DNA from 2 places in the Bacillus cereus group sp. BfR-BA-01316 genome. Region 2 is predicted to be linked to the other one. Evidence: riboswitches for the same ligand, from Rfam matches in the RefSeq annotation. Region 2 holds a riboswitch; the other holds the start of a gene.

Region 1 (6,780 bases), on a different contig from region 2:
AAAAAATATACGTTATTACCGAATACAGCAGGAGCAAAAAATGCTGAAGAAGCTGTTCGTATTGCAAAATTAGCAAAAGCTTCTGGGCTTTGTGACATGATAAAAGTAGAAGTTATTGGTGATGATAAAACGTTATTACCTGATCCAGTAGAAACATTGAAAGCATCTGAAATGTTACTGGAAGAAGGATTTATTGTACTTCCGTATACATCTGATGATGTTGTATTAGCACGTAAATTACAAGAACTTGGTGTGCACGCGATTATGCCAGGAGCATCACCAATCGGATCAGGACTTGGCATTGTAAATCCATTAAATTTAAGCTTCATTATTGAACAAGCGACAGTACCAGTTATCGTTGACGCTGGTATTGGTAGTCCAGCTGATGCGGCATTTGCAATGGAATTAGGAGCAGATGGCGTGTTATTAAATACGGCTGTATCAGGAGCAAAAGATTCTATTAAGATGGCATCCGCGATGAGATTAGGTATTGAGGCAGGCCGTTTAGGGTTTGAAGCAGGTCGTATTGCACGCAAGCGCTGTGCAACGGCAAGTAGTCCTTTAGAAGGAATGAGCGTAGTTGAATAATCGATATTCTCGCCAAGAACTATTTTCTCCAATCGGGGAAGAAGGACAACAAAAGATAAGTGAAAAGCATGTACTTATTATCGGTGCGGGTGCATTAGGTAGTGCAAATGCAGAAATGTTTGTAAGAGCAGGTGTTGGCAAGGTAACAATTGTTGACCGTGATTATGTAGAATGGAGTAATTTACAAAGACAACAATTGTATGCAGAAAGCGATGTAGAGAATAATCTTCCGAAAGCTGTAGCGGCAAAGAAACGTCTAGAAGAGATTAATAGTGAAGTAAGAATAGAAGCTCTCGTTCAAGATGTAACGGCTGAAGAATTAGAAGAACTCGTTACAAACGTTGATGTAATGATTGATGCGACTGATAATTTCGAGACACGTTTCATCGTTAATGATATATCGCAAAAATATTCTATTCCGTGGATTTACGGAGCGTGTGTAGGTAGTTACGGCCTTTCTTACACAATTCTTCCTAGTAAAACGCCATGTTTATCTTGTTTGTTACAATCGATTCCGCTTGGCGGAGCGACGTGTGATACAGCGGGGATTATATCGCCTGCTGTATCTCTTGTCGTTTCTCATCAAGTAACGGAAGCCCTGAAACTGTTAGTGGAAGATTACGAATCACTTCGAGATGGACTTGTGTCATTTGATGTATGGAAGAATGAATATTCATGTATGAATGTGCAAAAACTTCGTAAGCATAATTGTCCATCGTGCGGTGAGAATGCGTTATATCCATATTTAAATAAAGAAAATACATCGAAAACAGCAGTTTTATGCGGAAGAAATACAGTTCAAATTAGACCACCGTATAAAGAGGAAATCGATTTTGAACAATATAAAAAACTGCTGAATGGTCGCGTGAATGATTTGAATGTAAACCCATATTTATTATCATTTTCTGTTGAAGAAAAGAGATTAGTTGCCTTCAAAGATGGGCGTGTACTTGTACATGGAACGAAAGATATAAGTGAAGCGAAAACAATTTATCATCGCTATTTTGGATAGAAGAGGATGAGAGAGATGAAAGTAAATAAAGCTTTAACAATTGCTGGATCAGACAGCGGGGGCGGTGCTGGAATTCAAGCAGATTTAAAAACGTTCCAAGAGCTTGGTGTGTATGGAATGACAGCTATTACAGCAATTACTGCTCAAAATACGCTTGGCGTTCAAGGGGTATATCCTGTTTCTTTAGAAGGAATTACGGAACAGCTGAATTCAATTGGTACGGATTTAACACCAGATGCTGTGAAACTAGGGATGCTATTTAGCAGTGAAATTATTCAAATTGTTGCAGAACATATTAAGAAATTTGGCTGGAATAATATTGTACTAGATCCTGTTATGATTGCTAAAGGTGGTGCGTCATTATTACAACAAGAAGCAGTACAAGCATTAAAAGAATATTTATTGCCACTAGCTACTGTTGTAACACCGAATGTTCCGGAGGCAGAAGTGCTAACTGGGATGGGGATTCAAAATATAGAAGATAGTAAAGGAGCTGCGAAAGTATTGCATGAATTAGGGGCTAAATATGTTCTTATGAAGGGCGGGCATGCAGAATATCAAGGTAATGAAGTAATTGATTTACTCTTTGATGGAGAAGAGTTTATTGAATTTAGAAGTGAACGAATTCCTTCGAAGCAAACGCACGGAAGCGGATGTACATTCGCCTCTGCAGTTACAGCAGGACTTGCTAAAGGGTATTCAATCGAAGAAGCAGTTCAAGAGGCAAAACAATTTATTAGTATAGCGATTGAAGAGCCGTTGAATATTGGAAGTGGTCATGGACCAACGAATCATTTTGCATATAAGATGAATAATACACGTGTATAAAGACATGAGAAGCCAGTTTGTTAACTGGCTTTTTTTATGTTTACTTTTTCCAAATACAGGAGTAATATATCAGCCAGAATACATTTTTTGTAATACGCTGAGTCCAATTGTATGGAGCGGAGGAACCAATTTGTGCGTCGTCACTAGGGGTGAATCTTTCAATTTTGAAAGTAGGGCTACTCTCAAAGTCCGAATCCGACAGCTAACTTCGTAAGCGTTTTGAGAGAGGATGGTGCCCTGATGGATACATCACTTCATCGATCTGATTAGTATAGGAGAATATCAATCTATGTTTGAGTTCTTTTATGCTAAGGAGGATGAGGTATATGGAATTAACGCTTATTTGTGTTGGAGAAGAAAATAAGGTAAAGAGTTTAAGAGAGCTAGTAGCAGTTCAGCATGAGTTAATTATTTTTACAGCAAATGAAGAGATAGCAGCTGAAGTTAAGGGTTATGGATTTAAATCAGCTTATAGCTGTAATAAGGAGCAGGATTTTACTAGTATTTGCGAGCGTATTAAGAAGGTGATTTTACTAGGAGATGAGCTTCCGATAGTTAGTTTCTTCACAGAACGCATTCGTTTTTCTTTTCAAGCGCCTATTACTGTTGTTACAAGGAATAAACGATATCCGGCCAGGCTCTATGAAACAATTGGAGCTAAATTTGTCGTGTTTACAAATTGTGATAATATTTCTTTTTTATTTTTTGAATAGGACGGGGGAAACGAAGATGAAGGTATTGTTACTAGGAGATATAGCGAATCGTTGGGGGGTATCGGTAGAACGAGTTCAAGAATTGGTAGTGCTCGATCCTATTTTTCCAAGGCCATATATAATATTGCCATCGAAAGATGCTTTATATTTAAAAACAGATATTATCGAATATGAGCAGCTACATGCAGAACTGTCACAAGTTTATATTCGAGGGAGAAATTTACGTGCATTTTTGCGTGAAGAATAAAAGTTGAATGAAAAGAGAGCGAATGCTGAGTGCAACAAGCTATGCACCTCATGTCATTCGCTCTTTTTATTTCATATTTAAAAGATCATTTCTATGAAAAAGAAAGAAAAGACAAGAAAATAGATGAAAGAACATTAATAATACTCAATGTAAGCGTTTAAACGGCAGAATATTTTCTTATTTTAAGTAATTCACCTCTTTACAAGTTAAATATAGAGGAGTATATTTACTCTCATAAATCATTCATAAAATTTCCAAAAAAACCTAAAATCGCTGAGTTCCAGAAATGGAGCGGGGGAACCAATTTTGTGCATCGTCACTTGGGGTGAATCTTTCAGTTTTGAAAGTAGGGCTACTCTTTAGGCCCGAATCCGACAGCTAACCTCGTAAGCGTTTAGAGAGGAGGTTTACTTTGTGTTGTTCACTTCGAACACTAAGTAGAGCTTAGTGTTCTTTTTTTGATGAGTAAATGTAAAATTTTAACAAAAAAGTGAGGGATAGCTATGTTAGATGTTGTAATGATCGGGATATTTGTTGTATTAGTTGCATCGATGGCAAGCCTGGCAAGTTGGTCAGATAAAGTTGTGAAAGAAGGGAAGCAATCATGATGATTGCCTTATCGGTTATTGTTGCAGCGATTACGGTGTACTTAGTGTACGCATTATTAAATCCAGAAAAGTTTTAATTAGGGGGAATCATTCATTATGATTTGGGTTGCAGTTGTTATTACAATGCTCTTGTTTATTTTAGTAGCAAAGCCAACGGGGATTTATTTAGAGAAAGCTTTTCAAGGTAGCAAAATGCTAGATAAAGTATTCGGGCCTTTTGAAAAACTTATTTTTAAAATTACGGGTGTAAAAGCATACAATCAAACGTGGAAACAGTACGCATTATCATTAGTTTTACTCAATGGATGCATGATTGTTGTCGTATATTTCATTTTCAGATTACAAGGTGTGCTGCCGCTAAACCCAGCACATATTGAAGGAATGGAGCCTACGCTCGCTTTTAATACAGCGATTAGTTTTATGGCTGATACAAACTTACAGCATTATAGCGGTGAAAATGGTTTATCTTATTTATCACAATTAGTCGGGATTACATTTTTAATGTTTGCGGCACCAGCAACGACGTTAGCACTCGTTATGGCGTTTATAAGAGGACTCGCTGGAAAAGAACTTGGTAACTTTTTCGTTGATTTTACGAGAGCTTTAACGAGAGTTTTTCTTCCTATCGCATTTATTGCGGCGTTAGTCTTTGTCGCACTTGGTGTACCACAAACGTTAGACGGGGCAGTTACAGCACAAACAATTGATGGTGCGAAGCAAAGTATTTTACGTGGTCCAGTTGCATCATTGGTTTCCATTAAGGAACTTGGAAATAACGGCGGTGGATTTTTTGGGGCAAACTCTACGCATCCTTTTGAAAATCCAGGACAAATGAGTAATATTTTGCAAATGATGCTTATGATGTTATTGCCAACAGCACTACCATTTACGTACGGACGAATGGTAGGAAATAAAAAACAAGGACGTATCCTTTTCGTTTCACTATTTATGGTGTTTTTACTAGGGTTTATAACGATTACTACAGCTGAATTAAATGGGAATCCAGCGTTAAATGGAATGGGTATCGAACATGTACAAGGAAGTACAGAAGGAAAAGAAGTACGATTTGGAACAGTATTTTCTTCACTATACGCAACAGTAACGACAGCTGCTGAAACAGGGGCTGTTAATACGATGCATGATACGTTAACACCGATTGGTGGGTTAGTTCCACTCGTAAATATGATGTTAAATACAGTATATGGCGGCGTTGGAGCAGGTTTTGTGAATATTATTATGTATGCGATTATTGCAGTCTTTATATCTGGGTTAATGGTTGGACGGACACCAGAGTTTTTAGGTAAGAAAATTGAAGGGAAGGAAATGAAATTAATTGCGGTAACGATTTTATTTCATCCATTGCTTATTTTAGGATTTTCAGCATTAGCTCTTTCAACAAGTTTAGGAACGGATGCAATTTCTCATTCAGGTTTCCACGGTTTAACGCAAGTTGTATATGAGTATACATCGTCAGCTGCGAATAACGGATCTGGATTTGAAGGCTTAGCAGATAATACACTGTTTTGGAATATTACAACTGGTTTAGTTATGTTTTTAGGGCGCTATTTCAGCTTAATTACGATGTTGGCTGTTGCAGCTTCACTGAAAGAGAAGACGGTAGTACCAGAAACAGTCGGAACGTTCCGTACGGATAATAGTTTATTTGGTGGCATCTTCATCGGAACGATTGTAATTGTCGGTGCATTAACATTCTTCCCGATGTTAGTACTCGGCCCGATTGCAGAATTTCTTACATTGAAGTAATGGAGGGTAAATGATGAGACCGGTAGTAGTAAAAGAAAAACAAGTGAATGAGTCACAAATACATGTTGTAGAAGATGAGGTTAGACAAGCGAAAACGATGGATCGTGATATCGTGACACATGCGATGAAACAATCCTTTGCAAAATTGAATCCGAAAGTAATGATAAAAAATCCTATTATGTTCGTTGTGGAAATTGGATTTATAATAACGTTACTTTTATCCTTTCTTCCAAGTAGCTCTAGTAGTGTACCAGGGTGGTTTAATATAACAGTTTCTCTCATTCTATTATTTACAGTTTTATTTGCTAACTTTGCAGAAGCGTTAGCTGAAGGTCGTGGTAAAGCGCAAGCAGATTCTTTAAAACAATCGAAAAAAGATGTATTTGCAAATGTTGTAAAAGAAAATGGAGATATTGTTCAAGTTTCAGCAACTGATCTGAGAAAAGGTGACGTTGTTATTGTAAAACAAGGAGAAATGATTCCGAACGATGGCGAAGTAATTAAAGGATTAGCGTCTGTGGATGAATCTGCAATAACAGGAGAATCAGCTCCTGTTATAAAAGAAGCAGGTGGAGATTTTTGTTCAGTAACTGGCGGTACGATGGTCGTAAGTGATGAGATTACAATTGTCATTACGAGTAACCCTGGTGAATCATTTATCGATAAAATGATTTCTTTAGTAGAAGGAGCTGCTCGTCAAAAAACGCCGAATGAGATTGCTTTAAATACAGTATTAACGAGTTTAACGCTTATTTTCTTAATCGTTGTTGTGACGTTGCCGATTTTTACAAATTATCTAGGGTTTCAAATTGATACAGCTGTACTTGTAGCGTTGTTAGTTTGTTTAATTCCAACGACAATTGGTGGGCTATTATCAGCGATTGGTATTGCTGGGATGGACCGTGTGACAAAGTTTAATGTGCTAGCAATGTCAGGGAAAGCAGTAGAAGCTGCGGGTGATATTAATACAATTATTTTAGATAAAACAGGTACGATTACTTTCGGGAACCGTATGGCACA
Region 2 (6,780 bases):
GCAATGAAGCAAGAAAATACAGTTATCATTGATGCACGAAATGATTATGAGTTTGATTTAGGACACTTTAAAGGTGCGATCAAACCAGATATTGAATCATTCCGTGAATTACCAGATTGGATTAGAGAAAACAAAGAAACACTTGAAGGTAAAAAGATTTTAACGTACTGTACAGGTGGAATTCGCTGTGAGAAATTCTCTGGTTGGTTAGTTCGAGAAGGCCATGAAGATGTAAGTCAGCTTCACGGCGGAATTGTAACGTACGGAAAAGACCCAGAGGTACAGGGTGAACTTTGGGATGGTCAATGTTACGTATTTGATGAGCGTATCGCTGTACCAGTAAACCAAAAAGAACATGTTATCGTTGGTAAAGATCATTTTACAGGAGAGCCATGTGAGCGCTATGTAAATTGTGCAAATCCAGAATGTAACAAGAAAATTTTATGTTCTGAAGAAAGTGAAGCAAAACATTTACGTGCATGTTCTCATGAATGTCGTGTACACCCACGTAATCGTTATATAGTGCAACGTGAATTAACAGAAGAGCAAGTAGCTGCTGCATTAGAAAAAATCGAAGCAGGGAAGTAAGCATAATAGAAAACAGATGGTAGCATCGTGCTGCCATCTGTTTTTTTATTTACTTTGTATCTTCTTTCTCTTTCACAGCAGATAATACAGTTTGTTTTACCCATGCTTTTCGATTTTTATGTTGTATAGCCCATTGGTATAAACCTTGTACACCTAAAATCAGTGAAATGACTATGCCACTACTAGCTATTAATAGAGCAAAGTATTCAAGAGGTGAAGATATATGATTTGAATCGGTATTTTTTAAAAGGTCAATTATCGTAAACCCTAACATTTGGCCCACTACAGAGTAGAGCGTTAAAATTAATAATAAAAGGCTATCTTTTTTAGAAGCAACATTTTCTTGATATTTAAACAAACTATCAAGATTTTGTTTCGCGTTCGTATATAGTATTTCAATGTTGAAAAGTTTTCTTAAACGAAAGAAAATATCTTCACTTTGTGATTGAGATACTAATTCTAAAGAAAAATAATTAGCTGTAAACGAATTGATAGAGTAGATTAACTTCTCTATTTCATTTGTATCTTGTTCAATATTTAGTTCAGCGTAAGCGTTTGCCATTTTTAATAAAACAATTTTATGAAATAGGTTTAATAATAAAGCGTAATAAAACTCCCCATACATTTGACTAGCAAGTTTAGCTACTTTATCGTCATCTTCGTTCGTAATACATGTAAAAATATGTTCTTCCATTATGAAATAACGATTAGGAGCCCACCTTTGATAGGCGTGTTGTTTTAAATAATCATGAATATAAGGGAGATTGTTTGCACTTACATATGGTTTACCATCACTTGTTAATCCAGAAAGACTGGAAGTACGGTAAACATCAACTACATTAAGTTCCATACTTTCTTTTAGAGATAATAAAGTTTGAACGTACATTCTTTGGTCTTCGAAGAAAGGGAAGGTTTGAAAGTATGAACTTCTTACTCTTTTCTTTTCAAAGAAGTCCGTTAAGCCGTTAAATAAATAACCAAAAATGAACTTTTCAACTTGTGAATATCTTTTTCCGTTACATTCTATACAAATGTTCTCGTCCTTTTCATTTCGCGTTTCAAGTACGCGAAAGTGAGCAGCGAATTCTATTGCGTCTGATAATGTCATATTTGGAGAGATGTTAACTTCTGTTCGGATTGTTAGAAACCCAAGTTCATAAGGACAAAGTGTTACATCGATTGAGTGTACTGTGAACGGGACGGAGATAAGATTTGTTGTTAAATGTCCGTTTAAATTAAGATCTTTAGAATAGCGTTGTAATCCTTTTTGATGCTCTGAAGGAGGAAAGAGAATTTTATTCGTAAATGAAAGATAGTATGCTTCCATATTTTGATGTAAAACTTTAAACTCCCCATAATATGTATTTTCATCTTCGAGATGATCGAGTCGAAAAGGCCGAAAATCATTTTTTTGTAAGAAAGGGAACATATTTTGTTCATATCCGCTCTTGAACGAAAATGGGAAAATAAATTGAAAAATAGCTGTTGTTACATATTTTTCTTCGATCGTTTGTATTGCCTCCATTTATATTGTTTCCTTTCAATGTAAGCTATAGAAACAACATGCCCTAATCTACTAAAAAATAACCGCTGGATTTTCATATGATTAAGAATGAAAAATTCAGCTTATTTATTAGGGGACATGTATAATATTATGTATACTAAAAGTAGTATAATTGTATTTTGAAAAGGGGGATGTATTATGCGTATTTTAGTATTAGGAGCTGGAGGCGTTGGAGGATTTTTTGGTGGACGACTTGCCGAAAAGGGAGAAGATGTTACGTTTCTCGTTCGTAGTGGACGGAAACAACAAATAGAGGAAAAAGGTTTAGTTATCCGAAGTATTAATGGAGATTTTTCATTTCAACCGAAATTAATAACGAAAGAAGATATAACTGCTCCGTTTGATGTAATATTATTCTCAACAAAAGCGTATCACCTAAACAAGGCAATAACAGATTTGAAACCATTTGTAGGTGAGAATACAGTCATAATTCCATTGTTAAATGGTATCGCTCATTTATCACTATTACAAAATGAATTCGGTGAAGAAAAAGTAATTGGCGGTTTATGCTTTATCGAAACGACATTAAATAGTGAAGGTGATGTTGTGCAAACTAGTGTTGCCAACCGACTTATATTCGGGGAAACTAAGCCTCAAGATTCTGAGAGGATGCAACGTATTTCTAAAATATTTGCGGGTACGAAAGCTAGTTTTGTTTTAAGTGAAAATATTATGCAAGATATGTGGCATAAATATTTATTTATTACTGTAATGTCAGGTGTGACAACATTAATGCGTGCACCAATAGGTCCGATTCGTGAAAGTGAAGGTGGACGTGATTTTATCCGAAACTTATTTGAAGAATCTGTGCAAATTATGAGGGCATTGGGGGCTCCAGTTAAGGAGAACATTGTTGAAGAGCATATGAAAACAATTGATAAAATTTCTTATGATATGAAGTCATCTATGCAACGTGATATGGAAAAAGGTTCGTTCATTGAAGGGAAACATTTGCAAGGATACTTGTTGGAACTAGCAAAGCAACTTCATATAGATACTCCATTATTGGAAGTAGTATATCAAAACTTAAAATTATATCAAGAAATGTTTTTAAATAAAGAATTGGTATAGTTTATTTGTATTAGTGAAATGAAAGAAGTATAGAGAAAGCATTATTGCTTCTTCTATACTTCTTTCTATTTTTACTTGTTTACAATCGTTTTCATGATATTTATGGAAACGATATCAGAATATAGCAAAAACAATACTTCTCACGTATTGTTTCTTTTTTTTGTCGAAAATCCTCTGTCCCATTCAAAAAAAATATACAAATGAAAGAAACTTTTACAATGGAAACAATTCCGTAGATGTAAGGATGCTTCGGATATGCAGCATTTTCTTTCTATAGGAACGAACTAATACTGATACCTTATACTGATTCTTCAGCAAGCAAAACCTTTAGGCTTTTGCCTAACCTCCATTCATCTCCTACCTACTCATTGGACAATGTCCTATCCATTCCTTGAGGTGGGAGTTTTCTATCGGAAAATGATAAAAACAGCATTTGATGAAATTGGATGTTTGCTCTTAATACATAGATAAAGAAGTGAGTTCTAAAAATGGTGTTTATTGAAATATAAATATGATGGAAAGGAGAGGAGAGCATGACTATAATTACTTTTTTAGGTTTGTTTTGGGGCTGGATTATATTAATTGTATCCGGAATTCTTTTTATACGGCCATCCGTGTTACGCGAATTGAAAAGGCTAGTTGTGGAAGATAGAGGTTCTGGAATTATGTATGGATTTTTATCAATTTTCTTAGGCGTAAGCACAGTTATTTTGCATAATGTATGGGAGTTCAATTGGCAAGGCTTTGTAACACTTATAGGGTGGTTATCACTTTTAAAAGGGATCTATATTATTGCATATCCTGAACCATCAAAAAAGACAAATTTTGAAGTACGTGTACTATCTACTCGTATAGTACTTGCAGTTATTTCTGCTTTAGCCATTTGGATGCTTGTTGTAATTTATACGCAATAGATTTATCGGTGTTTAAGAATAAAAAAGTCTGTTTTAAGTTACATTATGTAAAAACAGACTTTTTTAATGTTGTAACTTAGTTCAAATCAATTATCGATTCCTTTTATTTTCTTGTGTAATATCTCGTTCTTTTTCCATATTACCGTATAGATGGTTGATTTCTTTTCTAACTTCATCTAAAAAAGAATCTGATAAGATTGGTTTCTTTTTCTTTGACATATGAGCCTCCTAAATGGATGTAATATTATTAATTATGATTATTTATTCTGGAATCATACATAATCATCATAATTTTTTTAGCTTTTTAAAATTTGAGTTATTTCATGAAAATTTTTATTTACTTTTTAAAAATAAAGGAGTATTATAATCCACAGTTTCAATTTTCTAAATCGCTGAAACCGCATGGTGCGGGGGACCCGTTTTAATGAATTAGTGCATAATTCAATGGGGTGAATCCTTGAAAAAGGTAGGGCTACTCATAGGTCCGAATCCGACAGCTAACCTCGTAAGCGTTATATTGAGAAGGAAGGTGGAGCTTGTGCGACAAAAAAATTAATGTCTACAAGTCTATTTCGTTATGGCTTGTAGACATTTTTTGTTTTCTGAAGAAATAGTTTATCCGCTGTAATTAGCAGAAAAATTCGTGCAAAATTATTGGAGAGTGGACAGCATTGGTTTCATCTATCAAAAGGTTTTTAATTGGAAGGCCGTTAAAATCAACTGAGTTAGGAGAGCAAAAGCTTAATAAAACGAAGGCGCTAGCAATTTTATCTTCTGACGCTTTATCATCGGTTGCATACGGACCAGAGCAAATTTTAATCGCTTTAGCCGGCCTTGGAGCAATAGCTTATTGGTATTCAATTCCAATAGCTGTTGGGGTATTAGTATTATTGACAGCTCTTATTTTATCTTATCGACAAATTATTTTTGCCTATCCTCATGGCGGCGGGGCATATGTTGTATCAAAAGAGAATTTAGGGACGAATCCCGGCTTAATAGCAGGAGGATCTTTATTAGTAGATTACATTTTAACCGTTGCAGTAAGTGTATCGGCGGGTACAGATGCGCTCACATCTGCTTTTCCCAGCTTACATGCACATAATGTAATCATTGCGATTATATTTGTCATATTGATTACCATCTTAAATTTAAGAGGCGTAACGGAATCAGCTTCCGTTTTAGCATATCCGGTTTATTTATTTGTTCTAGCTTTATTTATATTAATTGGTGTAGGGGTATACAATATTTTAACTGGTCAAGTTTCACCCACGCTGCATTCGCCAATTGGAACACCAGTCGCGGGAATTAGTTTATTTCTACTGTTAAGAGCATTTGCATCAGGTAGTTCTGCATTAACAGGTGTTGAAGCAATTTCTAACGCAATTCCGAACTTTAAAGATCCTGCCCCAAACAATGCAGCAAAAACATTGCTTGCAATGGGGGCGTTACTTGCTGTTTTATTTTCAGGAATTGTCTTTTTAGCATATTATTACGGAATTACACCGAGTAAGGAAGTAACAGTCGTTTCACAAATAGCTGAACAAACATTTGGACGTAATTTCATGTACTATTTCATACAAGGTACAACAGCTTTAATATTAATTCTTGCTGCTAACACAGGTTATTCTGCATTTCCTTTATTAGCGGTTAATCTTGCGAAAGATAAGTTTATACCAAGAATGTTTACGATTAGAGGAGACCGACTAGGTTATTCAAACGGTATTATTATACTTGGGATTTCTTCAATTATTTTAATTGTAGCTTTCCAAGGACAAACAGAACATTTAATTCCGCTATATGCGGTAGGAGTATTTATACCATTTACACTTTCTCAAACTGGAATGGTACTAAAATGGCTTCGTGAAAAACCTGAAGGATGGGCTTTGAGATTAACGGTTAATTTAATTGGTGCAGTCATTAGTTTTATCGTAATGAGCATGTTCTTTTTAACTAAATTCGCACAAGTTTGGTCGATCCTTATTTTCTTACCTGCTATTATCTTCTTGTTCCACCGAATTAAGAAGCACTATGATGCAGTGGGCGATCAACTAAGTTTAAAAACTTGTGAACCGCTTATTCCGATTGAGGGGAATGTAATTGTTGTTCCTGTAGCTGGTATGACTCATGTAGTAGAAAATTCATTGAACTATGCTAAAGCTCTTTCTCCAGATCAAGTTATCGCTGTATATGTTTCTTTTGACAGAGAAGAGGAAAAGAAATTTGAAGAGAAGTGGAAGAAGTGGCAACCTGAAGTAAGGCTTGTTACATTACATTCTCATTATAGAAGTATTATTCAACCGTTAACAAAGTTTATTGATACAGTGCAATATAAAGCGAGTGAATCAAATTACCGAGTTACGGTCGTTATACCGCAGTTTATTCCGAAAAAAGGTTGGCATAACATTCTTCATAATCAGTCTAGTTTATTAATTCGTGCGTATTTACTGTATCGAAGAAATGTTGTTATTACGACAGTACCGTATCATTTGAAAAAGTAAGAAGATTTTTTAAGGATAGTTTCACGAAAGTGAAGCTATCCTTTTTGTGTATACTCTATGCATAATTGCATATTCAGCGAAAAGGTATATTGATATAATTTTGTTCGTTGTGAGTAATTAGTGTTTTCTGTTGTGATATATGGAT

What was found. A riboswitch is a leader RNA that binds a small molecule or an ion and turns the genes downstream of it on or off. The one in region 2 is predicted to bind cyclic di-AMP.
Region 1: another riboswitch for cyclic di-AMP. It lies ahead of MR071_RS21260 (SipW-dependent-type signal peptide-containing protein); the one in region 2 lies ahead of MR071_RS05655 (APC family permease).

The regions. Positions count from the first base shown of each region.
Region 1 covers NZ_JAKUGX010000035.1:10,847-17,626, forward strand. The annotation lists gene thiG (thiazole synthase) at 1-588, shown strand, start outside; gene thiF (thiazole biosynthesis adenylyltransferase ThiF) at 581-1,600, shown strand; gene thiD (bifunctional hydroxymethylpyrimidine kinase/phosphomethylpyrimidine kinase) at 1,616-2,428, shown strand; cyclic di-AMP (ydaO/yuaA leader) riboswitch at 2,514-2,661, shown strand; gene MR071_RS21250 (hypothetical protein) at 2,755-3,141, shown strand; gene MR071_RS21255 (hypothetical protein) at 3,158-3,388, shown strand; cyclic di-AMP (ydaO/yuaA leader) riboswitch at 3,650-3,795, shown strand; gene MR071_RS21260 (SipW-dependent-type signal peptide-containing protein) at 3,892-3,996, shown strand; gene kdpF (K(+)-transporting ATPase subunit F) at 3,993-4,073, shown strand; gene kdpA (potassium-transporting ATPase subunit KdpA) at 4,093-5,760, shown strand; gene kdpB (potassium-transporting ATPase subunit KdpB) at 5,774-6,780, shown strand, end outside.
Region 2 covers NZ_JAKUGX010000004.1:207,504-214,283, forward strand. The annotation lists gene trhO (oxygen-dependent tRNA uridine(34) hydroxylase TrhO) at 1-588, shown strand, start outside; gene MR071_RS05640 (hypothetical protein) at 638-2,113, opposite strand; gene panE (2-dehydropantoate 2-reductase) at 2,291-3,223, shown strand; gene MR071_RS05650 (hypothetical protein) at 3,757-4,137, shown strand; gene MR071_RS25465 (hypothetical protein) at 4,228-4,356, opposite strand; cyclic di-AMP (ydaO/yuaA leader) riboswitch at 4,518-4,664, shown strand; gene MR071_RS05655 (APC family permease) at 4,809-6,635, shown strand.